Regions from separate parts of the Trichocoleus sp. FACHB-6 genome, predicted to be linked through region 1. Evidence: predicted binding sites of a transcription regulator. Region 1 holds the regulator's gene; each other region holds the start of a gene.
The links. The regulator NtcA, encoded in region 1, controls nitrogen genes in cyanobacteria. The targets are predictions, from matches to a motif close to TTTGTANNNNNNNNTACAAA.

Region 1 (7,935 bases):
AGCTTTAAATAATAAAAGAAAGACAAGCGATCGCGTTCAACTAAATAACTTGGCGCTCAACTCATGCTTAATCCGATTCAAAATTGAAGTTTCATCCAGGGAAGTGAGAATGCGAGTCACAACTGCTTTCGGGCCATCTGGCCCCCAGGAAGCGCCATTGAGGAGGTAAGTTTTAGTAACTTGTCCGATGCCATAACAAGAGACACCAGCGACACCAGCTTGAGTTAACGCCACCGAGAGATAGGGAGCTAAAGATGCGCCTCCGGTCATGGGTGCAGAGATACCCAACAAACTTTTGAGTGAACTGAGTCCGAGGTTGGCCAGCAATTCGCTGGCACTAATCCCGCCCATAGTCAGGGCAATTTTTTGCAGCAATCCCACAGCACCAGTTTGAGTCATGGGAATACCGTAGAGTTTGGATAGAGTGAGAATCATTGCCACATCAATGATGGCACCAGAGAGGAGGTCAACTACCGTTAGTGGGTTGAGAGCGATCGCTACCGCCTTCGCCATCACCGACTTCCAGATAATCTGATTGGCACAATCATCCCGAATTTGCATTTTACGCTGCACCAGCTGCTCATTCACATCATCGGCATACAGCATAGTATTAAGAGCCACCAGCGACTTACCTTCCCGGTGCAAAATTTCGAGGATTTTCAACTTCAAATCCATAACTTGTGGCGTTCCCGGCTGTCGCTGCACGGTTCTAGTTCCGTCAGGACGGCGCACAGCTTGCGCCACCAGAGGCGACGCCGCCACCATGACAATTTCATCCGGTGATAGCAATTCTCGCACTCGCTCATCCCGAATTTTATGGTAAATTGCTATCCGGTCGGCATCCGGATATTGGTCAATTTTGTTAAAAACCAGCAACATCGGTTTACCAACTTCCCGCAGTTGCGACAGCGCCTCAAATTCTACCTTAGTCATGTCGCCGGAAATGATAAATAGCAGCAAATCTGCCTGTCGGGCAACTTGTCGCGCTAAGGTTTCGCGGGTTTCTCCGTCTACTTCGTCAATCCCCGGAGTGTCAATCAGCTGAATCTGGGAATTGCCCAGACTTGGCAGCGTGACTCGCAAAACTTCGGAATTACTTTGTGCTTCAGGCTCATTTTCCAGTTGCCAGCTGGCATCTTGATGAGTGCGGGTGACACCATGAAGAGGCCCGGTTTCAAACACGTTCTTACCCAATAAAGCATTGAGTACGGAAGATTTGCCCCTTCCCACCATGCCAAAGGCGGCAATTTGGACGAGTGACTGATCTAACTTGTCCAGCATCGTTGCCAAGTCCTCAATTTCGGACTCCAGTCCTGCCCGTTCTTGGGAAGTAAGATCCAAATTGCCTACCAGGTCTCGCAGGGCGTTTTGCGCCTTTTTGTAGTTCAGTTCTGCCTGGATATCATCAAAGCTGAAAATGGCGCTGTCTAATTCTTGATCCAAAGCGCTGTAGTTCAATTGTGGTGAAGGTGACTGGTTGGAATTTGGGGTTGCGTCAGATGTTGAACGAGTCAAAATTGCACCTACTGTCTTGCCTGGAGTTACTCTTCTTTCATCCTAGTCACTGCCCGTCGAGTCTGGCACTTTCCATGTCTAGGGGCGTATTTGCTTTTGAGTTTTGGCAAATGCAAGTCAGCTGTGAGAATGATGTTATCTACACGTGCGTAGCCATAAGTTTAGTATTGTTGCTGAAATTTTGGCATTTGAATCAGCTGAGTGATTGTGAGTTCTAAACGTTTACCTCAAACCACTGCCTACGTCCGAATTACCCAATTGTCCTGGCAACAGGGTTTTCTGAAAGGGGAAGTTACAGCGGCGCAGTATGAGTGGCAGTTCCATTGGTGTTTCCGACAGGGGGAGTTGTCGGTCTCACCTTCTTTGGGACGCGCCCTAATTCTGGAACCATTAGGGCGGTTTTTAGAGCAGAAGGATTATCAGTTGGAGCCTGGGGGAGACTATGCCTTTACTATCAGGGCAGAACTTTAGCCAGTGGTCCGTTGATGATTACCAATTCCTGATTCCCAGCCGTAGTGCTTAGTTATTAGTTGTTTGTATTTTTAGGTACCTTTCGATGAGGAGGATGGCGACAATATCATCAATTGGTCGGGGTGGTTCGCGCAATCCTTTGGGGATGAGGCTAGAAAGGCCTTTTGGGGGATACATTTGCCAGTAGCGATCGCGTGCTTCTAGAGTGCTGTAGCGCTCATCTACCATGACTATCGGCAACGATGCAGGTAATTCTGTCTGAAGTTTCTTTTTCCAGGTTTTGGCTGTAGTTTGATCGCCCATTACCAGAGTAGCGATCGCGAATTGTTCGCACAAGTTTTTGATGATTGCGATCGCTTCTGGTGCTGGCACCACCTGATGATAATCCAGTATCAGGTCAAGTCCCATCACGGCTATACCACACTTATCGCGCCCTGGATCGAAACCTAAAATCATTTTAATTGGGAATTAGGAATTGGCAATTGGGAATTGGGAATTGGGAATTGGGGATTACATACTAAAAATTACCTCTCCATTCTGCACGACTACCAAATTCAGTTTCAGCGGCCCTATGAGATATGTATCTTCTGCCACTACCGCCTTGAGATCGATAGGCTGCTTGAACTTTTTTAGCTTCTCAATAAAGCGAATCAGGCTGGTAATTCGACCGTCGCCTACCTGAATTGTATCGTTCAAAATTCCAGCTCGATTGGCTCGGAACTGAGATGCTCCCAAGAGCAGATCGATCTGCTGCCGGATTTGTTGGTCGTTCATAGTTGAAGGGTCGGCAGATGTTGCGGCGATGATATCACCACCACTGAACACAATTTTATTCACTGTCGCGTCTGCAAAGACTTGTACGTCTTTTTCGCCTTGGACGTAGTTGCCAGCCGAGAAAATTCGCACCAGGTAGGGGCGACCATCTTTAATTTGGTTAAGCAGTTGGTCTACCTGGGCTTGGGTAATTTGCACTACGCGCTCATTCACCATCTTGTTGTTATTGTTGTTACCAGGTCGCGTAGCTTTCATTGCTGTGCGATTTGCTTCTCGTAAAAGCTGATCTATAACCTGACGGGCGGCGGCGGGATCGACAATGCGGAAGACACCAAAAGCCAGAACTTGACCGCGCTGGAGCGCGACGTTACCTTGACGCAAGGCTTGATAGGATTGGTAATACTGTTCCAGGTCTGCTACTTCCTGCTCTAGGGCAGCTTGTTGTTTTTCTATTTCCTTGAGGCGAGTTTCGCGCTGGGCAATTACTTGATCTCGTGCGGAAATTTCCTCATCAAGTTGGGCGAGGGCTGTGTCTCGCTTGGCGATTTCTCGATCGCGTTGGTCAATGCTGTTTCTCAGGTTGGAAATTTTTTGATCAAGTTCCGCCAAGGCTTGGTCACGAATGGCAATTTCCCGATCGCGTTCTGTGATGGCTTGGTCAAGCTTGGCAATTTCGCGATCGCGTTGAGTAACTTGGCCCTTGAGTTGGGTAATTTGAGCCTTTACGCGATCGCGCTGCTTGATTAGTTCCTGACGTTCCCCTTGGAGTTGTTGAATTTCCGAACGTAGATTTACCGCTTGTCCAGAAACATTTTCCAGCTGTTGCTGGGTTTTCTCAAAGCTAGCCGCAACGCTTTTAAGTTCGCGCTCTGTCTTACTCAGTTGTGCCTCTGTCTGGGCTTGTCTGCCTAGTGCTGCCGCCAGAGACTTATTAATGGCATCCAGACGCTTCTGGGCGGCTTGCTGCTCGGTGCGGGCTAGTGAGAGTTCGTTTTCAGTTTGTTGTTTCTGGGCTGCAACTTTGGAGAGTTCGCTTTCAGTTTGTTGTTTCTGGGCTACAGTTTCGTCAAGCTCCCGACGAGCGGTTCTGAGTTTTCGCTGAATTTCATCAACTTGAAACACGCCTGTGCGTAACGGCTTGCTGGTGGCAAATAGGATCGTCAGGGTTGAGGCGGAAATCATCAAACCTGTAAGAATTGTAACTAAGACCGCAGTTTTCTTGGGACGCAGATTGAACAGACTCAGCCGCGCTTTTCCCACGCGAGTGCCAATGCGATCGCCCAAGGTGGCGATCGCACCACCCAATACCAAAATCGATAAAATTAAGACCAGCGCACTGGTGGCCATTTTCCAGCTTCAGCTATCACCTCTCAAGCTTAAGCATAAAGGCTTTTTTATGATAGACGCTGGTACTTCAACTATTGATTAACAAAAGCTGACAGTGCAAAAGATGTTTTAGGTGAACTGCTGGCTCAAAGCTACCGGGTTATGAACGGTAATTTTTTTCTTATTGATAGAAATCATTTTCTCGGAGCGTAAATCTCCCAGTAACCGGGTGACTGTAACTCTTGTGGAACCAATTGCTTCTGCGATCGCTTGGTGAGAAAGCTTCAGATCAACTGTAATTCCATTGGGGCCTGGAACGCCAAAATCTCGACAGAGAATCAACAAAAAACTCACCAATCGCGATCCCATATCCCGGTGCGCCAAAGTCTCAATCATCATCTCTGTTTGCAAGATCCGCGATGAAAGCCCCCGCAGCATCAACATCGACAATTCTGGATTATCCTTGAGCGCTTGCTCCACCTGTTCAATTGGTGCTGAAAGCAACTCCACAGGCGTAAATGCTACTGCGTGATAAAATCTGTCTGACCGATTCCCGGTAATCAACGACAGTACGCCAAAGACGCTGTTTTCTCGCAGCAGCGCCACTGTAATTTCTTCCCCAGCTTCGTACACGCGAGACAGCTTCACAGCTCCTTTGAGCAAAAAATATACCCGTTCAGCCGGGTCTCCGGGGAAAAAGATAGTTTTGCCCCGATCAAAGGTTTCCACCACTGGCGGAAACGCCCCACCTCCGATTTGACGGAACACAGCTGCTAACGGTCTATCTTGCGTCACTACCACTTCCTTTATCCTTATTGCTGCCCTAGAAACTCTTCTGGGAATTACAACCGACTGTGAGAAATTTCTGACTTTAGACACTGATAAACTGACTCTTAGGCAGTTTTTTGTGCTGCTTGATACATAATTTTAAAGTTCTTTTATCCTCCAAGTTTTTCCAAGTGCCTCAACCCCACGGCGCAAATCAGACTGTTAAGGAAAATGTCTATATCTTGACAATACCTGTTTGATAAGCTGGGATGCAGTTTGAGTCATGTTGAGTAAGCTTCGATCCGGACGCAAGCTATCTTAATTACCGCCCTAAATCGGATATTCTCTAATATTGCCTTCAAAATTGACATCATGCTAGATTTATCAGGAAAAAATGCCCTAGTTACTGGCATTGCCAACAACCGCTCAATCGCTTGGGGTATTGCCCAGCAGTTACACAAAGCTGGTGCAAATTTGGGAGTTACTTATCTACCAGACGACCGAGGACGCTTTGAGAAGAAAGTCGCCGAATTGGTAGAACCTCTCAACCCCAGTTTGTTTTTACCTTGCGATGTTCAGAATGATGACCAAATTCGTTCTACATTTGATGCCATCCGCGATAAGTGGGGCAGGCTAGATATTTTAATCCATTGTCTTGCTTTTGCCAACAAGGACGATTTATCAGGTGATTTTAGCAACACCACTCGCGCTGGCTTCACCCAAGCTTTGGAAATTAGCACCTACTCGTTAGTTCAACTGGCTGGGGCGGCGAAACCACTGATGACAGAAGGCGGCAGTATTGTCACGCTTACTTATTTGGGCGGCGTTAAGGTGATCCCCAATTACAATGTCATGGGCATTGCTAAGTCTGGCTTGGAAATGAGCGTGCGTTATCTAGCCTCGGAGATGGGGCCTGCTAATATTCGCGTGAATGCAATCTCAGCTGGGCCGATCCGCACTCTAGCATCATCGGCGGTGGGTGGCATTCTGGATATGATCCATCATGTTGAGGAAGTAGCACCACTGCGGCGAACTGTGACTCAGACAGAAGTAGGAAATGCTGCTAGTTTCTTGTGCAGCGACTTGGCAAGTGGGATTACGGGTCAGGTGCTGTATGTAGATGCTGGGTACGAGATTATGGGAATGTGATGTAGGGGCTGGGGATTGGGGACTGGGGAAAGAATCTAACTTACCCCATTCCCTAGCTCGATAGCATAGAATAATAAACTTACTTGTTTCTTGTTAGTGAGCATCTGCTATGCAGACAAGCGATCGCGTTTCCACCACTCCGCACCTTGAACAATTTTTATCACCTCGCACGGCTACGGTTGCACGTAAGACGGGCGAAACTGATGTCTTGGTGACAGTAAACTTAGACGGGAATGGGACTTGCAACGCCAATACGGGCATTCCCTTTTTGGATCATATGCTGCATCAAATTGCCTCTCACGGGCTGATTGATTTGGATGTAGCCGCGAAAGGGGATTTAGAAATTGATGACCACCACACCAACGAAGATGTGGGGATTACGTTGGGAATGGCGTTCGGGAAAGCACTAAGCGATCGCAAGGGAATTGTTCGCTTTGGTAATTTCCTCGCCCCCTTAGATGAGGCTTTGGTGCAGGTGGCGTTAGACTTTTCTGGTCGTCCTCACCTCAGCTATGGCTTACAAATTCCCACCCAGCGAGTCGGGACTTATGACACTCAGCTGGTGCGAGAATTTTTTGTAGCGGTGGTGAATCATAGCCAGATGACGCTGCACATCCGACAGTTGGATGGGATTAATTCGCACCACATTATCGAAGCGACCTTTAAGGCGTTTGCGCGTAGTCTTCGTATGGCTATGGAAATCGATCACCGTCGTGCTGGTACGATTCCCAGTTCCAAAGGGGTTTTGTAGGTTTTCAGGGGATAGTTCAGTTCGGGAGAATTAGCTTAGGTTGCGATCGCGCTTCGCAAGAGTGAACTTTCTCCTGCATCTACTGGGTATTACTTGAGGGGATTGGCAATATAGCCATACTTGTTGCCAATTTTTACTTTCGCCAACCCTTCAGAAAAAGGCAAAGCGCTATCAAATTGCGGCTGGATTACAAACTTTCCAGTTTTATCAACATAGCCCCACTTGCTGCCCCTTTTTACAGATACCAGCCCTTCAGAAAAGTCATAAGTGTTATTAAATTGCGGTGCAATCACAATGTTTCCCGCCTTGTCGATATAACCAATCTGATCTGCGATCGCTATCCCCGCTAGTCCTGTGTAAATGCTACCAGCCCAATGAAATTGGGGCGCAATCACGAAGTCTCCCGTCTTATCGATATAGCCCCATTTGTTGTCAATTGATATCGCCGCTAACCCTTCGGAAAAAGGTTTAGCTTCATCAAATTCTGGTGGAATTACGACCTTCCCTTGCGGATCAATATAGCCCCACTTTGCGCCAATTTTAAAAAGTGCTATTTCTTCGGAAAAAGATTCAGCCGAATCAAATTTCAGGGGGATTACGAACTTGCCACTCTTGTTGATATAGCCGTACTTACTGCCCATTTCTACCGCCGCCAGTCCTTGGGAAAACGGCTTAGCTTCATCAAATTGCAGTGGAATAACGATTTTCCCTGTCTTGTCGATATAGCCATACTTGCCGCCTATCTTTACTGCTGCCAGTCCTTGGGAAAACGACTCTGCTAAATCAAATTTCGGCTGGATTGTGAAGTTACCACTTTTATCAATATATCCCCATTTTCTGCCCATTCTTGCTGCTGCCAGCCCTTGCGAAAATGACTCTGATAGGGAAAATTGCGGTTGAATTACGAAGTTGCCACTTTTATCAATATATGCCCATTTCCCGTTTATTTTGACCGCTGCCAGCCCTTGCGAAAATTCATTAGCTGAATTAAATTTTAGCGGGATGGCTATTGGCGAATTAGTTATCCGTTCTATAGTTGCTCCAGACTTGTTTTGACCGATACGATAACCTAAAATAGATTCACAGCCAGAAATTTGAGTTACCGCTAATCCCAACAGAAAGAGGAGAGTAGGCTGAAGCAATTTGTTTTTATAATTGCGAATTGGCTGGTAGCGAAAAGC
Region 2 (7,935 bases), on a different contig from region 1:
CGCTGTACTGCTAATCGGTAAGAACTCTGTCATCCCCTGCACAAAGCCTAAAAACGCCGCCTGGATAATATTTACCTGGGATGTGGTACCGGGTGCGGGTACCGCTTCTTGCGCCATAGTCAGCGTTTCTAAAGGGAATGCGATCGCACTGCTTAATCCACCTACACCCAAAAGCGCGAACCTCTGACATTTTGATAAAGCCATAGTCTCCTCTATAGTCAATCGCCTACTAATCTACTGTGGGTAATTGCTAATTGGTAACTACTAATTGCTAATTACTAATTAATCTTCTCCCCCAGTACAACCAGCCCCCTTCTCCCCACCCCTAATTCCCACTTGCTCTTGTCAAGAAAACTAAGTTAATATCTTAAGTATCCCCCCCCTGGGGATATTCAGTGTTATATTTAAAGATGTAAACTTAAGTAAAGAATATTAATAATATCTTGTTTAACAATACCTGGTCTTCCAACCCATCTTCTAACGTTTCTGACACTCTTAGCCAGCCTGGTAAAGTCCTTCTGACTCTTGCTGATTGGGGAATTGGCACCCGTCAAGCTTGGTTGATTTTTGCGGCATCCTCGTTTCTGGTTTCGGTGCCAGTGTTTGTTCAGGCTCCCTTAGTGCGGCTGCTGCCTGGGTTAAGTTTAGTAATGACAATAGGTTGGGTGTGGCTGGGTATTACCCTGATGCGGCGTGACTCAACGAAATTGTGGGGAGACTTGCTGCTGGGGTTCAGCTGGAGTTGGTTAGCTGGATCAATATATTGGGGTTGGTGGCGCTGGGAACCGACAATCCATCTGCCAATAGAGGCAATAGGTTTACCGTTTGCCCTTTGGTGTATAAGTCGGCGTTGGGGAATGGTGGGAAACCTGTTTTATCTCGGCTCGCTGTTCGGTACGGCAGTAACAGATATATACTTCTACATAGCTGGCTTAATTCCACACTGGCGAACCTTGATGCAAGTCGCGCCCAGCGAAGCATCACTGGTTTTCCAAACTGCGATCGCTCAAGTCAAAACTCCTTGGGGTGCAGGTTGGGCGATGGTTCTGTTAGGTGTTCTTCTGGGTGTTGGTCTAGTACCCTTGCGATCGCGCCAGCTGCACTGGTGGGCATTTGGTGGAGCAGTATTAAGTACAATTTTGGTAGACAGCCTGTTTTGGTTAGCTGCCTCTATGGCTTAAAAATACCTGCAAGTTGACCAATGCTCAAGCTATGAGTGCAGGGATGTCGAGCTTCGCTCTTGTTCCGTGATCGCACACTCAAGAGGCGGAAATATGCTAAAAATTAAAAGTTCTAAACGACTTGTCGTCAATATTTTAGCCTGTGGTGACTCTGCGACCCACTCCTTATCTGCTGCTTCGCACCGACTCCGGCAATCGCTATCTCCCGTTGGTGAGTAGTAATTGCTGGACAGTTGGTCGCAGCGACGACAACAATTTTGTACTGCCGGATCGGTGGATTTCCCGAAATCACGCTATGTTGCAGTGTACCGAAACCGGAGAGTTTTACCTAATCGACTTAGGCAGTCGTAACGGGTCTTTTGTCAATGGGCGACGAGTCAGTATTCCTGTAACATTACGCAATGGCGATCGCCTTACCTTTGGTCAGACGGATCTAGAGTTCCACTGTCCAACGGCAGCCGGCAACAATGAGTCATCGGTGACTGGAGATAAGGATACTCTCACTTCGACTTTGCACGTCCGTCGCCTGATGTCAGTGATGGTAGTAGATATCCGCGACTTCACTGTATTAACCCGACAACTGGATGAAAAGATTTTATCGGCGGTGATTGGCACCTGGTTCCGCCACGCCGGAAATATCATCCGACAGTATGGCAGTTGGGTGGATAAATACATTGGCGATGCAGTTATGGCAATCTGGTTTCATGGTTCCCAAGGCGTCACCCAGGAGGAAATGCTAAATATCTGTAAGGCACTGAGTGACCTCCATAAAATAACTATGGATCTGAGTAATAAATATCCTTTGCCCTTTAATCTGCGAATTGGGGCGGGGATTAATACAGGTTATGCTATGGTCGGTAACACTGGCAGTGGCGATCGCCCCGACTATACCGCAATTGGCGATACCGTGAATGCAGCATTTCGCCTGGAATCTGCCACCAAGGAAATTGGTCTAGATATTGCTATAGGGGAAACAACTCACGAATATCTCTTAACCTTGGCAGGAAAGGATACAGGGTTTCAGCAATATACCGTTAATCTCAAAGGTTATGACGCGCCCACTGTAACTTATGCCGGTTTATACGCTGACCTGGATGCTTTTGTACAGGTCAATAGTCAGTAGGTAGAAGTTTCACGATTGGCAGACTAAGAACTACAGACTCCTAATTTCTACATCAAAAACTTCCGCAAAGGCTGCAATCACATCCAGACGCACCTGCTTGAGGTCAATGGTGGGAAGGAACTGGGCTAAACTGCCAACAGGCTTGTCGGCAATGCCACAGGGTACGATGCGCTGGAAGCCACAGAGGTCGGGACAAACGTTTAAGGCGAAGCCGTGCATGGCGATCCAGCGGCTGACTTTAATGCCAATTGCTGCCACCTTACAGCCTTCCAGCCAAACGCCAGTCATACCGGGAATGCGCGAGCCTTTTAACCCATAAACATCCAGAACTCGAATTAATACCTCTTCTAACTGCCGCAGATACCAGTGCAGGTCTTGGCGATAATGTCGCAGATTTAAAATTGGGTAGCCGACTAGCTGACCGGGACAGTGGTACGTCACTTCACCGCCTCGTTCCACCCGAAAAACTTCCCAGTCGGTCGCTGCGGGGTCAAATTTGAGAAATTCTAGACTTGCTCCTTGTCCCAGAGTATAAACTGGCGGATGCTCTAGCAAAATCAGCGCATCTTGACAATTCGGGTCGTTTAGGCGTTCTGTAACTAGCGATCGCTGCCATTTCCAAGCATCTGCATAGGGCATCAGCCCTCGGTTGTATATTAAGACTTGCCGCCGGGAATCTAAGGCAAAAATTTCAGACATACTTAAGATTATCGCAAAAATCAACAGTAATTTGACTTAAATTTCCTGCATATTTCACCTAGCGGGATCAAGAAATGTCAAAAGATGCAAAGGATTTTGAAGAGAAGTCAAAGGCATCTGTTGTGTACATTACAAAGTGCTAATGTTGAAGTTATAAGCAAACAGTGTTGAAACAGGACGCATCTTCAAGACAACCCCAAAGCAAGGCTGAGCAATCGTAGGGTAAAACACGTTAGTTGGACTTGCTTTTCTGGAGATAACTGAACAGGAACATCGACAGTAGTTTTGAGCAATCGGCTTGCTGGTAACACCTCTGGCTATGGCTCGGTGCTCTTCAAGAACATCCGAGTAACCTTGTAGGTATGGGTAAAACCTTGATATTCCTAAAAGTTTTGCCTCTGTTCAACACTTGTCTACCCAAAAAACGGGCATTTAATAGCTACAGAAGAAAGCGGCAACTGCTATAGCTTTCTAATTTACCAATACGGTACACTATGGAGTATCCGGTATGAAGCTTGTCATCCACGGCAAAAACATTGAAATCACCGATGCGATTCGCGAGTACGTGAATCAAAAGATTGAAAAAGCGGTGAACCACTTTCAGAATTTGACAACAGAAGTCAATGTGCATCTATCAGTAGCCCGCAATCCCCGGATAAATCCCAAACAGGCGGCTGAAGTAACTATTTACGCTAATGGCACAGTGATCCGCGCCGAAGAAAGCAGCGATAACCTATACGCTAGTATTGACTTGGTTGCTGATAAAATTGCTCGAAACCTGCGGAAATATAAAGAAAAACGGCTGGATCAGAAAACCCAAGCTCAGCCTAAAACTGCCGTAGTGGTAGAAGAAGTACCAGTGGCACCGGATCTAATAGGCGATCGCACTCCCGAACTCCCCACAGAAGTTGTGCGTACCAAATATTTTGCCATGCCGCCGATGACTACAGAAGAAGCTTTGGAACAATTGCAGCTGGTGGATCACGACTTCTATATGTTTCGCAATGCCGAAACCGGTGAGATTAACGTGATTTATGAACGCAACCACGGTGGTTATGGAGTGATTCTGCCCCGTAACGGCAACGGACACACTAATCACAAAAATGGGAAAACTGCTCACGGCAACAGTGCGACACCAGAGAAGTCCACTGCAAAAGGTTAAGTCAAGTTTCTCGTTTCTAGTCTCTGACTGGGAACGTGCCTAGGGAGGCTCTGCCTCCCCTTCAGGGGCAAGAAAGTATAAAAGTCAGCCTCTAATTTCGCGTTCCCAAACTCAGCCTGGGAACGTGAAATTAGTCATTAGGAGTAACTTGGCCTTGTAGCAGGTAAGTAGTCATTTTTCCTTTACCCTTAACTTGGAGCGGTTCCCGTTCCTCAAATAAATATTGCTCCCGCAAGAGTTCGTAGGTGGCTGCTGTCACCTGAATATGACCAGGTAAACCGTGTGATTCCATGCGACTAGCAATATTCACCGTGTCCCCCCTTTCGTGCCAATCACACCTGCAACCACAGGCCCGGTGTGGATGCCAATCCGCATACTCAAAGCTTGCCCAGTTTCCCGGCTAAATTGAGCGATCGCAGTTTGCATATCAAGTGCCATTTGCGCGATCGCGCTTGCGTGGTTCCCCAGGGCATGAGGAATACCCCCCACCACCATATAAGCGTCTCCAATCGTCTTAATTTTCTCTAAGCCGTGTTGTTCAGCCAGCTGGTCAAACTCCGAGAAAATCACATTAAGGATCTCTACCAGTTCTGTCGGCGAAACTTTAGTTGAAAACTCTGTAAAACCAACCAAATCGGCAAACATAACCGTGACATCGGAAAAGTTTTCCGCAATAGTGTTTTCCTGCCGTTTCAGGCGTTCGGCAATCGGCTGGGGTAAGATATTTAGCAACAGGCGTTCGGTTTGTTCCTGTTGATAGCGCAGTGCTTCTTCTGCGGCTAAGCGCTCAGTGATATCTCGAAGGATCGCCCTTGTAGCAACAGGTTTTCCATTTACTAACTTACAGTTTACGCTTCCTTCTAGCGATATTTTTTCGCCATTTTTAGTAATAAATTCGACTTTAATTTGACCAATTTTTTCTCCAGACATCACCCTCTGGAACTTCTCCAAACATTGTTCTAGACAATCTGGATGAATAACGTCAAATACCTTTATCTGAGCAATTTCAGCTTCGCTATATCCCAAAGTTTCTCGCCAAGCATGATTAACATACAAAAAATTCCCATCTGGAGCGACGCTCTGAATTAAGTCGTTGGCATTTTCAAACAAATCTCGGTATCTTTCTTCGCTCTCCAGTTGCGCGGCTTCGGCTCGCTTACTCTGGATAAATTGGCCGAGTTGGCTACCAATAGCCATCATCATCTGAAGCAAATCTTCATCAGGTATCTGTTTCTCGCGGCTAAAGAAAGTCATCACCCCAAAAATTTCACCGCCGCTTTGGATGGGAAACCCAAATGCTCCGTGGATTTGGGTACGAGATGCGATATGCGATCGCTCAAATTTAGCATCATTGACCACATCGCTAATCCACAAGGGCGATCGCGATGCCCAAACGCGACCGGGCAAACCCACCCCTGGCGCAAAGGTAATCTTTTTAGTAGACTCTATAAACTCTTTAATCCCAACCAACGCCCTCGCCCAACTTTCCACACATCGCAATTGGCCACTGGGCAAATATTCCCCTCTCCCCTCCTCCCCTGAACCTTCCTCTACCATCCAAAATTCACCTAAATCCCAACTCAGGCTTTCACACAACGCTGGCAGAATTTTTTGGATTGCTTTGTTTAGTGCTGTTGACTCTGACAAAACGCGAGTTGTAGCATACTGCGCCACCTGACGCTGCTGGTCGCGCTTACGCTGGGTGATGTCTCGACCTATATAAACAAAATTTTGTAAATCTTGTACGTCAGTCTGAATAACTGAGCAGGAAAAGGCGACGGAAATTTTTTTTCCAGCTTTGGTCTGACAAACAGCCTCTACATTCTTAAATTTATTTGCAAATAATGGAGGCTGCTGATTTGCTTGTTTAAAAAAGTTTTTATCATCAATAATCATACTAATTTGCTGCCCAATTAATTCGGACTCGCTATAACCAAATAATCCTTCGACAGCTTTGTTAACTATTTTTATCTTTCCCGATGTCGTCGTTACTAACAGGGCATCTGCCATTGAATCAATAATTTTATCGATATAATATTTAGACTCAGATAAAGCACTTACTAAAAGATTGGTGCCATTAGTAGCTTGTACTAAATTTTGTTCTAAAATTATTCTTTCGGTTACGTCTTCAAGAAATATAATTAAATTATCGGACAGATTATCCTCAGTTTTTTCCTGCAAAATTACATACAAATTAAAATATAGAAAATTATTATCTCCACGTCCCAGAGAAACAAACTCGAAAATACTCCGCTGCCCTTCAAAGACAGCCATCAGATAATTTTCAGATCCTATCAGTTCCGGAAATCCCAGGCGGACATCCTTACCCGCTCCGAACTCCTGGGGTTGCTCGGCAAAACGTTGCGCTCCCTCGGATGTCTCTAACACGATCAAGTCCCGATCAAGTGTTAGGTACTCCATGCTGCGTGTAGCCAAAAATTTTTTAAACAGGGAATTCATAATTCAAGGCAAAAGGCTGAAGAGTCATTAGTCATTAGTACCTAGCTAATAACTTAGAACTCTTGACTATTAACTACTTTTTGTAGCATACATAACGCTCTAAGCTGCTAAGAGCCACAGACGCAGACGCGATCGCGCCCTTGAGTCTTAGCCTGATACAACGCCATATCAGCAGCTTGGATCGTTTCTGATGCCGTCAAACCGTGTTCTGGGAAACAAGCGACCCCTAGCGAGAGGGTGATGGTACCCAAAGGTTGACCGTGATACTTTACCTGAAGTTGCTTAATTTTTTCCCGAAGTTGCTGCGCTCGTTCCAAAACGACATCTAGAGGTGCCTGCGGTAAAATTAGCGTGAACTCCTCGCCCCCATAACGACAGGCAATATCGCCTTTGCGGATATTTTTTTGTAAAAATAAACCTACTTCCCGCAGCACCGCATCGCCTGCCTCGTGACCATAAGTGTCATTAAATTTCTTAAAGTCGTCAATATCGAGGATGATGATGCCTAGCGGTTGCTGCTTGCACTCGGCACGATGAATTTCCTGCTCTAAGGATTCTTTCAGGTAACGCCGATTAAAAAGATCCGTAAGCGGATCGCGAATACTTTGATTTTTCAGGATTTCCCGCAGTCTCAGATTCGCCAAAGCAAGCGCAATGTGTTGAGCTACGGTGACAGCCAGCCGTTGTTTGGCTTCGGTTAATCGTTCTTTTTCTAAAGGACTTACATACAACATTCCTATCGCTTCCCCCTGCGCCATCATCGGGATGCAGCCATATTCAGCAGGGGGCGGGTTTGGGTGCAAATGCTTGCAGAGCATACGGTTGTGGGTGTTCGTCACGAAATGCGATCGCCCCCGCCGCAACGCCCAGCACTCATGAGTTGAGAACAGTTTCTGGCTTGTATAAACTTCAGTTCCCGCGTCTTCACCCCAAGTCGCCACCGCCTCAACCAGCTGTTTTGAGGGATGAATTATAAAAACTCCACCCACCGTGTCCGGGAAAAGCGGTTCCATCATCTGGACAATGACGGTGTAAGCTTCCTCAACACTCAAACAAGCCTGGAGTAATTCGCTTAGTTCGCTCAGTAGGGTAATCTCCCGGTTGCGCTGTTCTAATTCATTAACCCAGATGGTGAGTTTTTCGTTTGCCTGTTGTACGGCTGCTTCTGTTAGCTTGCGCTGGGTGATGTCCCGCCCGATATAAACAAAATCTTGTAAGTCCTCTATGTCAGTCTCAATAGCTGAACAGGAAAATGCTACAACAATGTCTTTACCATTTTTTGTCTTACAAATTACTTCCACATCCTTTAA
Region 3 (7,935 bases), on a different contig from region 1:
TAATTGGGGAAAGTAGATAAGCTGCCAGTCTAACAGATTCAAGAACAGCATACAGCACTTGTTCTACTGCCTGCTGTTGTCCCTGCTTGTATAACTTCCAGGGAGCCTGTTCATCAATAAATTTATTACAGGCTCGAATCAAAGTGAAGATGGCTTCACTTGCTTGACTGAAAGCCAAGGATTCATAAGCTTGAGTAACTTTGTCACCTAGAACAGAGCCAATCGCTTTGAGCTGATTGTCAGCGGGAATGTCTTCTCCTGAGCAATTGGGAACCTCGTTGTTACAATATTTTTTGAACATGTTTAAGGTTCGGTTAAGCAAGTTTCCCAAGTCGTTTGCTAAGTCTGCATTCAGGGTATTGATAAACCGGGTTTCATTAAAATCTCCGTCTTGTCCAAATTCAATCTCCTTGAGAAAGTAGTAACGAATAGCGTCAGCGCTGTAACGGTTTACTAAATCGACCGGATCGACAGTATTACCCAGAGTTTTACTAATCTTCCGCCCGTCTTTGGTGAGAAAGCCATGCCCAAACACCCGGCCGGGTAGAGGCAAACCAGCTGACATTAACATTGCCGGCCAATAAACTGTATGAAACCGCAGAATGTCTTTACCAATCAGGTGCATATTAATCGGCCACCACTTGGATAAAGCATTCTCTAGTGTTGGTTCCATATCAGGATCGAGCAATGCTGTTATGTAACCAACCAAGGCATCAAACCAGACATAGATGGTGTGGCTGGGATCGACTGGTACTGGAAAACCCCAGTCTAAATTTACTCGCGAGATAGAGAAATCTTGAAGTCCTTGGCTGACAAAGTTCAAAACTTCGTTGCGGCGGCTTTCTGGCTGGATAAAATCTGGTTGCTTTTGATAAAGTTCTTCCAGCTGGCTTTGGTACTTGGAGAGTCGAAAAAAGTAGTTCTGTTCGTCTCGCCACTCGGCTTCTTTATTTGGGTGCAGAGGGCAACGGTGTCCTTCTAGGAGGTCACGTTCTTCTTTGAATTCTTCGCAGGCAACGCAGTACCAACCTTTTTGTTGACCAAGGTAGATGTCACCTTTCTCCCAGACTCGCTGGAAAAATTCTTTGACTATCGCTTGATGGCGGGAATTTGTGGTGCGGATAAATCGGTCGGGCTTGATGTTAAGCTTTTGCCAAAGTGTATTGAAAGTATCAGCAATTTTGTCGCAGTGAGCTTGCGGGGCAAGTCCATTAGTTTCTGCTGTCCGCTGAATTTTCTGTCCATGCTCATCCGTGCCTGTAATCAATAACACGGATTTGCCGCGTAGTCGCTCAAACCGAGCCACGACATCCGCAGCTATGGTTGTATAAGCGCTGCCGATATGGGGTACGTCGTTCACATAATACAGCGGTGTGGTAATAGCAGATGTGCTTTTACTTGTATCGTTAACACTCATAGATATAAAAAACAACTAGATTATTTGCTTTCGATCATATCCAAGGGTACGGTTATTTTGGATTTTTTCGTTACCTTTTCTAGATGTTTTTAAGTAAATTTAGTTAAGCAAGTATAAAATTATACGCTTTATGGCTAAGAAATTGCCCAGAACACTTAAACACTCTTTACTAAAAAGTTCTGCCTTAAGAGATTCGTAAACCCCAGGAAAATAAGGTTAATAATTGTATTAAGAAAAGTTAATGAGTTGGCGTTGGGAAAGTAAGGGTTGAGTGCGAAGTGTTGGAAGACGGCAGTGCCGTACCCTAACTGAAGTAAGGAAAATGCTTCTAGCCTAAGCACAGGAAGTCTTGCCCGTTAAAGGTGGCGTTGCGATCGCATCCATCCCTTTTACTATCCGCTCTACTCTTCCTTACGCCTGTTGATTATTGCTTACATTTAAAGAATGTTTTCAGATAGCCCTTTACAAATTTCTCAATTTCTGCTCTCGACTCTCTCGACGCGGATGTATGTATACCATGAGGATCGGGTTCCTCATGACTGTCCTGTACTGGTTGTGAGCAATCACCGCAGTGTTATCGATGCACCGCTACTGATGGGGGCGATCAAACGTCCGATTCGCTTTGCCTGCCATCACTATATGGGGCAAGTGCCTGTGATGCGGGAGATTGTTAATCAGTTGGGGTGTTTTCCTTTAGAAGCCCCTGAACATCGGCAGAAAGGTTTTTTTGAGAAGGCGATTCAACTGTTGCAGCATCGTCAGGTTGTTGGGGTGTTTCCAGAGGGAGCTAAACCGATGGTGCAGGTGACACCGCCTAATAAAATGGGGGATTTCCAACGGGGATTTGCTCATCTGGCATTACGAGCGCCTGTGAAGAATTTAGCCGTTTTGCCAGTGGCGATCGCATCCTTGGAAGAAACCATCAATTCAGGGGTGCCACTGCGTTTGTTAAGTTTCTTTGACCGTTCAGAGCCGCTTTTCGACAGCCCCGGCTGGCACCCGATGGTTATTTATCGTCGGACTAACGTTTTAATTGGTCGTCCGCGTTGGATTTCTCCCCAAATGCGGGAACAATATCAAGGAAAGCAGGCAAAATCAGTTGTTGCCGATCTGTCTAATTACTGTCATCAGGAAATTGCTGATCTACTGCGTCAGGGTTGTTATTAGTGGAAGAGGGTGGGGCTATCCCATAGAATGAGGATAAATACCTACCAGATTGACTATTCAACAAGCGAGCAATTAGCAACTGATTCTAATTTTTCACAAGTTGTTTTTTAAACGGACGTTAAAAAATGCCAGAAGTTAAAAGCCGTCCTTGTTTCCTTACCCCCAGCCGGATGAATCAAGATCACCCGCTGTTTGTGTTCCTTCCAGGTATGGATGGTACAGGTCAGCTGCTGCGATCGCAAACGACTGGATTAGAATCAGGCTTTGATATCCGCTGTTTGGCGATACCCGCCGATGATTTGACCAGCTGGGAAGAACTCACAGAGCAGGTAGTGGCTCTGGTGGAAGCAGAACTAAAAAAACAACCAAATCGGTCAGTTTACCTGTGCGGCGAGTCATTTGGCGGCTGCTTGGCGATGAAAGTGGCACAGCGATCGCCTAAACTGTTTGACCGGATGATTCTGGTTAACCCAGCTTCTTCTCTTAATCAAAGACCGTGGCTGCGATTGGGATCGCAACTAACTCACTTGGTGCCAGAGTTAATTTATCGTCTGGGAGCAGTTTGGCTTTTACCGTTTTTGGCTCATTTGGAAAGAATTTTACCAAGCGATCGCCAAGCGCTTCTAGATGCCGTTCGGTCAGTACCGCCGAAAACTATTATCTGGCGAATTTCCTTAGTGAGAGACTTTCACATGGAGGAAAGCAAGCTGCGTAGCCTTAACTTACCTGTACTGGTGATCGCTGGTGGCGCAGACCGCTTGTTGCCTTCTGTAGCTGAGGCTCAACATTTAGCTTCCGTCCTACCCAACGCCAAAATGCTTGTCTTGCCTCGTTGCGGTCACGCCTGCCTTCTGGAAGCAGATGTCAACCTCTACGAAATTATGAAAGCGGAAAATTTCTTAGAAAGTCGGGAAAAAAATCTTGCGAATATTTCATCCTAACTTTCTGAGAATATGCGCTCAATAGCTTGAGAAGTTGAGAAGCGATCGCTTCTCAACCAAAGCAAAAATCAGGCATCAGTCCTTAACGGAAATTATTGGGATTCAGCCGAGGGTTGGATCGTGCGGGTATTCCTCGTCTCAACTGGGTGCCAGTACCACCGTCAGATGGATCTAAGAAAGGTCGCAGGTTAATATTTTGAGATGGACGATTTCGGGAATTGCCGCCCAGGGAAGACAAACCCAGGTTTAATAAGTCGCTGAGCATCTGAGCATCCCTACCGCCGACAAAAGTATTCACGCCTTGAGTCACCTGTCCGCTGTCGGCGATGCTAATGTTTTGGAAGACGCGATCGCGTGTCTGTTGTGGATCTTGTCCCGGTGGTACTGTCAGCACAATTCGACAATCTGGGTTTTTCTGGGTGGTGATACAAACAACGTTGTAGTTGTTTTCCACAGATGCCTGCATCTCTTGCAAACCATCAGGTCTATAAGATTCTAACCTGCGACTAATTTCGTTACAGCGTCGCTCTGATGTCCAACCACCGCCTAAAGGACTCGGAGTTGCCCAAGCATAAGATTGACTTGGTTGGCTCTTGGGATGGTACATCACCGTATACTGCCCGCTCATAACCTGACAGGTGAATCGCGACTCGTTGGCAGTTTTGCTATCTGATTCCGCATCCGGTTGGGTTGTGGTAGACTCTTTACTCTCAGGCTTGGTTTCTACCTCAACATCCCCAGGCGATGTCTTCTTTTGGTCTTCTACATCTGGTAGTTGCGCTTGAATCAAAGAACCAGCATTGGCTTCACCGCTACTCAGTAGAATTGTTACGCCAACGGATAAAGCCAGACTTTGAAAAACTGAAGACCCAAGCACGAAAGCCAACTTACACAGCCGTGGTGACATATCAACCCTCTTAGGAAGTTTCTTGACTATTGGCAGCATCATTTAAAAAATGAGCTATTTTCACAAATCTTTATAAATGGACATTTGTAGCGTATACTACGAGGGTGCGACTATAACCTCTGCCCCGAAAGAAATCCGGGCAAGCGGTAATTGTCTACGGTGTCCCCTAAATACCAATGACGGGAAAACCGCTCTAAAGTTCCCGCGCAGTCCTTAAATAGAAGATAAAAGGAGAAAAAACCAATGTCGGAGGCACAAAAGCCGCTGACAGTTCCACGCGAATACTTGGAACCGCCAGGAGAGTTCAATCCAACGCTACTCATGTTTGTATCATCCGTAGCGATGCTAGTAGTTTCAAACTTCGGTTACTGGCTCTGGGAGTGGCCTCACTGGTGTTGTTTTACTACTAATACACTTGCCCTGCACATGGCAGGAACGGTGATTCACGATGCCTGCCACAATTCTGCCCATCGTAACCGGGTAGTTAATGCCATCATGGGACATGGCAGTGCGCTGATGTTAGTCTTTGCCTTCCCGGTGTTTACGCGGGTGCATTTGCAGCATCATGCTCATGTGAATGACCCGGAAAACGACCCGGATCATTACGTTTCTACGGGAGGGCCCCTGTGGTTAATTCCGGTACGCTTTTTGTACCACGAGATATTTTTCTTTCAACGGCAGCTGTGGCGCAAGCATGAACTTTGGGAATGGTTTTTAAGCCGCTTGTTTGTCGGGTCTATTTTCTATATCTCAATTCAGTATCACTTTTTAGGCTACATTCTGAATTTTTGGTTCATACCGGCTGCCGTGGTGGGATTGGCACTAGGATTGTTTTTTGATTATCTACCGCATCGTCCGCATCAAGAGCGCGATCGCTGGAAAAATGCCAGAGTTTACCCCAATTCAGTTCTCAACGTGCTGATTATGGGGCAGAACTACCATCTAATTCATCATTTGTGGCCTGCTATCCCCTGGTACAACTACCAGAACGCTTATTACGCCACCAAGCCACTGTTAGACGAAAAAGGCTGTCATCAATCCCTAGGACTGCTGCAAGGAAAAGATTTCCGGAGCTTCCTCTACGACGTTTTTTTGGGTATCCGCTTTCACAAAAAAAGTGTTAGCTAATGGGGATTGGGGATTGGGAAAAATATTTTCCTATTTACCAATTACCAATTACCTATTACCTATTACTAACGCCCAATCTGGTCTTAGGGTTTTGGCACCGCGCAGATAGGGATGGTGAATGGGGGGGTGAGAAGCTGGAAGATTGACGTGGATTAGGAAACGGATGCAGCGTTCCAGTCCGCCCTCTACGTGCATTTGTTGAACATCTAACAGGGGAACATTGTCCCATTCAGGACGAGAACGAGCGATCGCTGCGGGAAAGACAGCATCTAAATCACGAGTAACCGAGAACGTAGCACTGATAATCTCATCTGGGTGCAGTTGATTTCGCTTTTCCAATTCATCCAGCAGTTCTGTCACCACTTCTCGCATCGCCTCAACGGTGTTTTCTGAGGCAGTCGTTGCCCCGCGAATCGCTCTAACTCGCCACTCCACGCAAAAGTCCTCCGAATATTAAAATAGTTTTAAGTTTTGAGTTGTTCCAGACGCGATATATCCCGTCTGAGTTTTAATTTACTCAACACTCAACACTCAGCACTAACTATGGTCGATATAGCCACAACGGCTGGCCACTGGTAGATAGTTCAAATTCTAACCAGTCTATCCCAGCTGATAGACCAGATACCCCCTGAACTTTACTTGATACCACGCGATTCCAAAAGGGTTTGCGTTCTTCAATAGTGAAACACTTGGTTTTCTCCGGGTCAAGACCCACCAATTCTGCTGCCCAGCGGCGTGCGTCTTCCTCAGTTCCGAGTCTGTCTACGATGCCCAGTTCTAAAGCTTGCGCTCCAGTAAAAATGCGACCATCAGCAAAGCTTTTAACTTTTTCTGTTGCTAATTTTCGCCCCTCAGCAACCGTTTCGACAAACTGCTGATAACTGTTGTCAATCAAATCTTGGAGAATGTTCTCTTCCGGCTCTGTAAGTTCCCGGTCAAAAGCCAAAATATCCTTATAGGGGCCGGATTTGATCACCTTGAAAGATACGCCGATTTTTTCTAGCAAGCGCTCCAGGTTGTTTCCTCGCAGAATTACACCGATACTGCCAGTAATCGTGCCTGGGTTGGCGACGATGTGGTCGGCTCCCATGCCGATGTAGACTCCTCCGGATGCCGAGATATTGCCGAAGCTGGCAACAATCTTGACCTTCTGGCGCAGACGTTTGAGCGCCTCGTAGATTTCTTGCGAATCGCCAACAGTGCCGCCTGGACTATCTATGCGAAGCAGTAAGGCGGGAAAGCGTCGTTCTTCAATGGTTTTCAGAGCTTCCAAAACCCGTTTGCGGGTGGCAGCAGCGATCGCGCCTGTAACTTCAATCCGAGCAATTTGTTTTTGAAATTTGGGCTTAAAAGGCCAGATCATGAGCAGTCAAGCAATGAATCTTGAATTATTGGATGAGCCGAGTTAGGTAAAAGAGCAAATCCTAGAAACAGTAAGCGTTTCCACACAAATGCCGATCCTTTCTCTAGTTTGCACGATCCGCATCTGTTTATGTGGGCTACTGGTGCCTAGGCTTGTTTGTCTATTTCCATTTCTCCTCTAACATAGCTGGTGTTTTATAGCAAATATATATTTTTTTGTAATCCTCACAACAATTCATATAAGTTGCTTAACAGAAATACATATTAAGTACAATAAGGGGATTGGGGGCTGGGGACTAGGTAAGACTTTTTCCCAATCCCCAATCCCCAATTCCCCATCCTCAGCCCTTCTATGCAGCTAAAATACACAGAATCCAAAATCCCGTTCGCACCGTTGCTACTAATTGCCCCGTTTTTTCTCTGGGGAACGGCTATGGTAGCGATGAAAGGCGTTATCCCAAACACGACACCTTTGTTTATGGCTGGTGTGCGGTTGGTGCCTGCGGGTCTTTTGGTATTGGTAGCAGGCTTTTTGATGGGGAAACCTCAACCAAAAGGTATTAGTGCATGGCTGTGGATTAGCTTGTTTGCCTTGGTTGATGGCGCTTTGTTTCAGGGATTTTTGGCTCTGGGATTAGTGAGAACTGGTGCGGGGTTGGGATCGGTAATGATTGACTCTCAACCGCTGGCAGTAGCTTTGCTATCGTGCTGGTTGTTTGGTGAAACCATTGGTTTGTGGGGTTGGCTGGGATTATTAGTGGGAGTGCTGGGTATTAGTTTGATTGGGTTGCCCCAAGAGTGGATTTTCAATCTTTCACACCCAAACGCGATCGCCCAATCGATGGTAGAGACGCTAAATTTAGCGTCTTTGGTGCATCTATTTGAAAATGGGCAGTGGCTAATGCTGTTGGCGGCGCTGTCTATGGCTGTGGGAACGGTGACAATTAGGAAGGTGTGCCAATATGCCGACCCGGTGATGGCAACAGGATGGCACATGATTTTGGGCGGGTTGC
Region 4 (7,935 bases), on a different contig from region 1:
TGCCCATCCGGACTGATGGCACAAGAACGAATCCAACTATTATGTCCCGACAAAGTGCTGATGCAGCGACTTGTGCGGACATCCCAAAGTCTGAGGGTTTGATCTTGACTGCCACTAACGAGGATTTGCCCATCTAAACTTAGGGAAATTGACCAAACGCCGCCATTGTGTCCCTGTAATGTTTGGCGACAGAAACCTTGGGGGATATGCCAGATTTTGATGGTTCCGTCGAGACTACCACTCAAAAGGGTTTGTCCGTCGGGACTAAAGATGACGGAAAATACTGCATCTGTATGTCCTTTGAGAGTTCGCAGATGTTCTCCTGTCCGGGTGTCCCAGAGTTTAATTGTCCGGTCTTCACTACCACTGGCGAGAATTGAACCTTGAGGGTTGAAAGCTAAAGACCAGATCCAGCTGGTGTGTCTTTGTGTAGAGATGTTACTTGTAACGTCTCTACATTTACCAGTTTTAACGTCCCAAAACCGAATCCCCCGATCCTGGCTACCACTGGCAATGATCCCCCCTAACTCCCCTTGGTAAGGAGAGTTAGGATTGAAAGCTACAGACCAAATTCCATTGCTATGTCCCTGCAAAGTCTTGAGACAGAGATTGGTGCGACTATCCCACAATCGCACAGACCGATCTTCGCTGCCACTCGCCAAAAGACCGCCATCGGGACTGAAGGCGACAGATGAAATCCAGCTAGTGTGGCCTTTGAGAACTCGCAAGACTTCACCTGTACGCTGATTCCAGAGTCGTACAGATTGGTCATCGCTACCACTAGCGAGAAATTGTCCATCAGCACTAAAAGCTACGGTTCGGATTTGTTTGGAGTGTCCTACTAAGGATTTTAGAAGGTTTCCGTTGCTGACATTCCAAAGTTTGATAGCGCGATCGCTACTTCCACTCGCTAAGACACAACCATCGGGACTGAAAGCAACTGACCAAACTCTTTGAGTGTGTCCCTGCAAAATTCTCACACACTCACCTGTACTCACATCCCACAATCGCACGGTACAATCGTAACTTCCACTGGCAAGTAAGAGTTTTGAATTGTAGAGACGCGATGTATCGCCTCTTGAGTTTTGACTTGAAGCGGGAGTATTTGAGTATGCTTGTGGAGAAAAGGCAACAGAACGAACTTCATCGGCGTGTCCTGACAAAGTGCTGACGAGTTCACCCTTTTTCACATCCCATACTCGCACTAAGTGGTCTTCGCTGCCACTGGCGAGAAGACGACCATCGGGGCTGAATGCCAAAGAAAACACCCGGTCGGTATATCCTTCTAGTGTATATAGACATTCCCCGGTTTTCACATCCCACAGCTGGACAATTCGATTGGCGCTGCTTGCCAAAAGACGACCGTTGGGACTAAATGCAACGCACCAAATCCAGCCAGAATCTACTTTACAGGTTAGCAATTGTTTGCTGTTCTCTACTTGCCAAACGTGAATTTCATGATTGACATCGCCAGTCGCTAATAACTTGCCATCTGGACTGAAAGCTACAGATAAGATTTGGCTGAAGGTTTCTGTGAAAACTGATTTAGACACATCCGCACCAGCAAAGTTAACTTGATGCAGATTGACGTGACATAGATATGCCTGCCAAACTGTCAGATGAGAAAAATCCCAATCTTTCAAGTCTGAGGAAATTTGGCAAAGTAGGTTTAGGATATTCCCGCTGACATAACCTGTTTCTTTGGGAGATTTGCCGCGTAAGTTAGATAAAAGTTGTCTAAATTTGTCTTCCAAGTTTCCAGTGTTGTTGACATTTAGCAGCTTATCTACAACTGGCTTGAGAATTAGGCGAATTTGAGTTTCCCGAATATAGTCTTTTGCCGTAGCTTTGATTAAAGCATGGCTTTTGAAAAGGCCAAGGGGTAATTGGGGATTGGGGAAGAGGGATTGGGTAGACTTCGGAAAAGCTTCTTTGTCCTCCTTGTCCTCCTTGTCCCCAGTCCCCAGTCCCCAGTCCTCACCCCCAATTTCTTGGCAAATTTGTTCGATTAAGCGATCGCTCATGTACTCCATTACCACTGGTTGCAGGGTAAACTGGGTGCGGTATTTTTCAATAAGCGATCGCCTTTCCAGAGATGTTAGCGCCTCCAGCAAGTTACCCAGCGATACTTGGGGAACAAAATTCGCCCGTAATTCTGATAAAGTAACTGGTTCCCGGTCAATTGCCAGCCAATACATCACCTGTTGCTCTAATTCTGACAGGCGTTCGATCTGACGTGCTAACAAATCCCGAATATCGCCAAAAACTGAGCTTCCCTGGCCCAGAACTTCGAGAAAATCGCCAATACTGCCATCAAAGAAATCCTTGATGACGGGTGCTACCATTTTTAAAGCTAAAGGGTTGCCTGCATAGTGTTCGATTAAGATTTTCCATTGGGACTCTGAACCTGAAAAATTACCCTTGACATTAAATATATTTTGTGCTGCAAAAGTCGATAAACCAGTTAATCGTAGCGATCGCATCTGGCTTATTTCCCCAACTTTTGCAGCGATTCCTCTAGGTTCTTCCCGACTCGTCAACACCAGAACGCTTTGATGGTTGGTTTCCCCAACGCATCGCAACAGCTGACCGTAACCTTCATACCCAGGTTGGTAGCCACTATTGCGATCGCCTGGTTGCATAATCGTCTCGCCGTTATCCAAGACGAGAAGACAACGACTTAAGCGTAAGTAATCCAAAAGACGCAAGATGCGACCATCCAGAGTTTCTGGCAAATCAGGTTCCTGATGATTTGAAAGAAACTGGATCAAATCTGCCAACAAATCTAAAATTGGTGGCGCATTACGGAGACTGCGCCAGATAACATACTCAAACTGGTGCTGAATTTGTTTGGCTAACTTCACCGATAAAGAGGTTTTGCCAATTCCACCCATACCAAACAAACCAATAAAGCGGACGCTTTCGCTTAAAATCCAGCGTTCCAGCGTCACCAGTTCCTGAGTGCGATCGCTCAAAACTGATACATCCGTCGCATCACCCCAGTCAGTTTTGGGGATTGGCAATTGGGAATTGGTTTTCTCTTTCTCTCCCACTCGCGCCTTTCGCTTCAAAACTAACTGCACATTACTTTTAGTCACCTTTTCCCCAAACGCCTTAGAAAGCAATTGCCATAACTGGGAACCCGTCTGCTTGAGATAACCAACCTCATAGCCAAGTTTCCTCGAAATGTCCTGATATGATTGTTCTTCCCAGGCATACCGAAATACCGTTACTTGCAGCTTGCTTAAACGTTCTTCGCTTAAGGCTTTTTCAACAAATAGCAGTGCTTCTTCAGTATTCATAAAATTTAAAAAAGCAAAAAAGTAATTTTTGATTCAGTTTTTATTTCACAAAGGTGAATTTATATCTTGCACCTGTCTTAAATTGAGGCACCTCAATATTTTCCTTATCTGTCCGCAGCCTGCTTGATTATTTAGCACTATCCCTGGAAATGCTTTGTTTTTTTGCTTAGATGCAGATATTAGAGTTTTCTTAACCTGCCCTTTGTTACTTTGATTACATTTTTCGCAGATGGATGTAACCTTTAACGAACTTTTTCCGAACCTTTAAAATTGACGAACACTGCTAAACTCTTTTTTAAAGCAAGACTAAACAAAAATAACCTATTAGTCAGCAGCCATTAGTAAGCGACGCAAGCAACAACGGACAACTGACAACAGACATTCGCGCAGGAGAGAACAGTGAACGCTAAAAAGTCTTTCCACCTACCCCGCCGTCAAGTCATTCGCGGAATATTAGCCACCACAGCATTTGGTATCACAGCGAAATTTGGGACTGGATGCAGTTCTTCTGCACCGGAAACTCAAGCCACCTCAAGTGGAGAAGCCAAGCCAATAGTCATGGGATTTATTTATGTGGGGCCAAAAGATGACTATGGCTACAACCAAGCTCATGCTGAAGGGAGAACAGGCGTTGCTAAATTAAATTGGGTAAAAACCGTTGAAGAAGCCAGCGTTCCGGAAACTACATCAGTAGAAGAAACGATGCGGAACATGATTGAACAGGATGGCGCAACGGTGCTGTTTCCAACATCTTTTGGCTACTACGATCCGCATATTTTGAAACTTGCCAAAGAGTATCCAGAAGTTCAATTTTTCCACTGCGGCGGACGTTATGAAGAAGGGAAACATCCCAAGAACGTTGGCAGCTATTATGGCTACATTGATGAAGCTGAATATGTAGCAGGTATCGTGGCTGCTCATACTTCCAAATCTGGCAAATTAGGCTTTATTGCTGCTAAGCCAATTCCCCAGGTACTCCGCAATATTAACAGCTTTGCATTAGGCGCACGCAGCGTCAATCCGAAGATTACGACCCAGGTACTTTTCACCGGAGATTGGGCGGTTCCCGTTAAAGAAGCGGAAGCTGCTAATAGTATGGCAGACCAGGGTATTGATGTACTCACCTGTCACGTAGATAGCCCGAAAGTCGTCATGGAAACGGCTGAAAAACGCAGTATTTTCTGTACTGGCTACCACGCGAATCAAGCCACGTTAGCACCTAAAGGATATTTGACGGGTGCGGAGTGGGACTGGGCGAAACTTTATTCAGATTATGCCCAAATGATCAAGGCTGGCAAAACTTTGATGAATGGGGGAATTCCGCATTTAGTGCGCGGTGGTTTGAAGGAAGGCTTTTTAAAATTGTCGCCTTACGGTTCTGTCGTCTCTGCGGATGCAAAAAAGGATGCTGATGCGGCTAAAGAGAAGTTTATGGAGGGCAGCATGGTGGTTTACAAGGGTGGAATTAAAGACAATACAGGCAAAGTTGTCATTCCCGCAGGTAAAGATTTAAAACAGCAGGACGGGGAACTAGAAAAGATGAATTGGTTGGCGGAAGGAGTTCTCGGTAGTGTCAGCAGTTAACTGGTTAGGTCAAGATGGTTAATTGTAATAGCATTTCCTATTTGTGAGTGTACGGATGAAATCCCCCTAACCTCTGTTTAAGGGGGAAATAAACAGCTAAAGCGTAGCAGTAAAAAAGTGAATTGGTGTAAGCAGCAATTAGCAATTAGCAATTAGCGAAGGAGTTTATGATTAACCGTCGCAATTGGCGTGGGATAGAAGCAATTTGCATTCCGATCGCCGCCTTATTTTTCTCATTGTTACTGTTTGGAATTTTTTGTGCATTGGCGGGGGCTAATCCCTTCGCCGTCTATGCTTCAATTTACAAAGCAGCTTTTGGCAGTTGGCGTTCTTTTCAGAATTCTCTGCTACGGGCGGCTCCTTTGATGCTAAGTTCCCTTTGTACGGCGCTTCCGGCTCGTTTGGGACTGGTAATTATTGGTAATGAGGGGGCGCTGGTAGTTGGGGGACTGGGGGCTGTAGCTGCTGGTTTAGCCTTGTCTACTGCACCGCCAACAATTGTGCAAATTGCGATGGCGCTGGCTGGGATAATTTGCGGTGGTTTGTGGATTGGGGCGGTGGGAGCTTTACGCCACTACCGAGCTGTGAATGAAACGATTAGTAGTTTGCTGTTGAATTATATAGCGATCGCTCTCCTCAATCATCTAGTCGGCGGCCCGATGCGCGATCCTAGTTCGTTAAATAAGCCTTCCAGCTACCCGATTGCTGACATCAACATGATTGGGAGTATCCCCGGAACGCGAGTTCACTACGGTTTGATTTATGGGTTGATTGCGTGTGCGATCGCATATTTCCTGATTCAGCGTACCACTTTCGGTTTTGCCGCCCGCACCGCCGGAGGTAATATCCGCGCCGCTAGAATTGCTGGACTTCCGGTAGGTAAGCTGACTATGGCAATTTGTTTTTTGGCTGGTTCGTGTGCTGGGTTAGCTGGGATGGTGGAAGTAGCTGCTGTGCATGGTAGAGCTAACGAATCCCTAAATGCAAACTATGGTTACGGTGGGATTTTGGTAGCATTTATTGCTCGACATAACCCGTTAGCTGCAAGTTTAGTGGCAATTTTACTCGGCGGTATTCTTGCCAGTGGGGGCATTTTGCAACGAGCCCATAATTTACCAGATGCAACTGTTTTAGTTTTTCAAGGGTTAGTTTTTTTGGTAGTTCTGTATAGCGAATCGCTTTATGGACGGTTGCCAATGTTCAAAGAAAGGGAACCTGGGAAAGGAACAGATTCTTTACCTCCAATTCCGAATCCGCAAGCACCAATTCCTAGTTAAAGAGATTTTTTAACGCTCTCGTAACGCCAAGGTTTAGTAGGTAGGAGGAATCTAGAAATGACTACAGAAGCATTAGGCTGGTGGGGTGTACCGTTAGCGATCGCAGCAGGAACTTTGCGGGGAAGCGCTCCGTTTCTGTTTGTATCTTTGGGCGAATGTTTGACGGAAAAAAGCGGGAAAATTAATTTGGGACTTGAGGGAACGCTACTTACAGGCGCGATGAGTGCTTATGCTATTTCTTATCTGACTGGTTCGCCTTGGTTAGGGGTTTTAGTAGCAGGATTAGCGGGAATGGTACTCGGTTTTATTCATGCTTGGCTTTCTCAACAGCCAAGGGTAAATGATGTTGCTGTTGGCATTGCGATGATTATTTTTGGTAGTGGTATTGCCTTTTTCTTCGGTAAATCGTTTATTCAACCTTCCGCACCACAATTACCGACTATGGATTTAGGAACTTGGAGCAGTATTTCAGCGATACAATCAGCTTTAAAAATCAGTCCTTTGTTTTTGTTTGGGGTAGCGATCGCGCCTTTGATGCAATGGTTTTTTAAATCAACTCGTTGGGGTTTATTCATCCGCGCAGTTGGCGATAGCCCTGATGCGGCTAAAGCGATGGGAATTTCTATCAACAAAGTGCGAATGATCTGCATTATTGCCGGGAGTTGTTTAGCAGGGATTGGTGGCGCTTACCTATCACTTTACTACCCTGGTAGTTGGAACGAGCGTATTTCTAGCGGTCAAGGTTTAATGGCCGTAGCACTGGTAATCTTTGCCCGTTGGAACCCAGTTCAATGTTTGTATGCTTCTTTATTGTTTGGAGGAGCGCAAGCGATTGGCCCGGCTTTGCAATCAGTTGGGATAAATTCTTACTACTACTTATTCAATGCTTCTCCCTACATTCTGACGCTGCTAATTATGATCATAACCTGTTCGCCAAAACGAACTTTGACGGGTGCGCCAGGAGCATTAGGACAATAAATTCTAAGAGCTAAATGCTAATAGAATAACCCTTGATTATTCTATTAGCATTTAGGAAAACAGGATGCAACAAGCTATACCTTTGGCAGTCAATGGAACATTGATGAGGGGATTAGAGTTAAATGGGAATCTCCTAGCAGTTGGAGCAACATTTGTGAGAGAGTCCATCACAGAACCAACATATAGGCTTTGGTCAATTGATGACAGCTATCCAGCAATGCTGCGAGTGACGACTGGAGGGAACGCGATCGCGCTCGAAATTTGGGAAGTTCCTATCCCTAGCCTGTCCACAATCTTATTACAAGAACCTCCCGGATTGTGCATCGGTAAAATCCACCTTTGGGATGGTGAAATAGTTCTCGGAGTCTTAGCAGAACCTTACCTATGCGAAAACAGACAAGAAATTACTAAATGGGGTGGTTGGCGGGAATACAAAAAAACGTAAAAAGCAAAAACATTAAATTGCTTATCCGGCTTCTGTCAAAACTTGTCTTCTCTCTGCGTCCGGGAGAATCTGTGCGGTTCGTTTTTCTTCTTCCTCTTTTCTAAGCGCTATCGCTAACGCGCATGGCGAGAGCTAATGCAGTTTATTCCTTCTTATATATACTATGGGCAAATTTGTTGAAGCAGACCCCTATCCCTATCCCTACAACGGCGAATTGCGCCCAGAAAACACCGTTCTGCTAATCATCGATATGCAGAGTGATTTCTGTGGACATGGCGGCTATGTAGACAAGATGGGCTACGATTTATCCCTGACTCGCGCACCAATTGAGCCGATAAAACGAGTCTTA

Region 2: lipB (lipoyl(octanoyl) transferase LipB) is a predicted target of NtcA. The motif match lies at 3,120-3,139, and genes of this name have one in related genera.
Region 3: crtR (beta-carotene hydroxylase) is a predicted target of NtcA. The motif match lies at 4,516-4,535, and genes of this name have one in related genera.
Region 4: H6F66_RS16725 (BMP family ABC transporter substrate-binding protein) is a predicted target of NtcA. The motif match lies at 3,504-3,523, and genes of this name have one in related genera.

What each region holds. Positions count from the first base shown of each region.
Region 1 covers NZ_JACJOY010000023.1:29,880-37,814, forward strand. The annotation lists gene H6F66_RS04295 (GTP-binding protein) at 37-1,458, opposite strand; gene H6F66_RS04300 (DUF3146 family protein) at 1,723-1,986, shown strand; gene H6F66_RS04305 (pre-16S rRNA-processing nuclease YqgF) at 2,035-2,442, opposite strand; gene H6F66_RS04310 (DUF3084 domain-containing protein) at 2,497-4,107, opposite strand; gene ntcA (global nitrogen regulator NtcA) at 4,216-4,887, opposite strand; gene fabI (enoyl-ACP reductase FabI) at 5,227-6,003, shown strand; gene hisB (imidazoleglycerol-phosphate dehydratase HisB) at 6,113-6,754, shown strand; gene H6F66_RS04330 (WG repeat-containing protein) at 6,844-7,935, opposite strand, start outside.
Region 2 covers NZ_JACJOY010000097.1:195,204-203,138, reverse strand. The annotation lists gene H6F66_RS19825 (undecaprenyl-diphosphate phosphatase) at 1-204, opposite strand, end outside; gene H6F66_RS19820 (DUF3120 domain-containing protein) at 540-1,181, shown strand; gene H6F66_RS19815 (FHA domain-containing protein) at 1,324-2,304, shown strand; gene lipB (lipoyl(octanoyl) transferase LipB) at 2,335-3,003, opposite strand; gene raiA (ribosome-associated translation inhibitor RaiA) at 3,512-4,165, shown strand; gene H6F66_RS29035 (adenylate/guanylate cyclase domain-containing protein) at 4,296-4,475, opposite strand; gene H6F66_RS19800 (PAS domain S-box protein) at 4,472-6,553, opposite strand; gene H6F66_RS27815 (diguanylate cyclase) at 6,733-7,935, opposite strand, start outside.
Region 3 covers NZ_JACJOY010000065.1:13,709-21,643, forward strand. The annotation lists gene metG (methionine--tRNA ligase) at 1-1,417, opposite strand, end outside; gene H6F66_RS12240 (lysophospholipid acyltransferase family protein) at 1,862-2,584, shown strand; gene H6F66_RS12245 (alpha/beta fold hydrolase) at 2,710-3,525, shown strand; gene H6F66_RS12250 (COP23 domain-containing protein) at 3,608-4,432, opposite strand; gene crtR (beta-carotene hydroxylase) at 4,676-5,560, shown strand; gene aroH (chorismate mutase) at 5,609-5,995, opposite strand; gene sppA (signal peptide peptidase SppA) at 6,102-6,923, opposite strand; gene H6F66_RS12270 (DMT family transporter) at 7,275-7,935, shown strand, end outside.
Region 4 covers NZ_JACJOY010000088.1:16,406-24,340, reverse strand. The annotation lists gene H6F66_RS16730 (NB-ARC domain-containing protein) at 1-3,302, opposite strand, end outside; gene H6F66_RS16725 (BMP family ABC transporter substrate-binding protein) at 3,702-4,886, shown strand; gene H6F66_RS16720 (ABC transporter permease) at 5,054-6,163, shown strand; gene H6F66_RS16715 (ABC transporter permease) at 6,221-7,141, shown strand; gene H6F66_RS16710 (glutamyl-tRNA amidotransferase) at 7,206-7,586, shown strand; gene H6F66_RS16705 (isochorismatase family cysteine hydrolase) at 7,750-7,935, shown strand, end outside.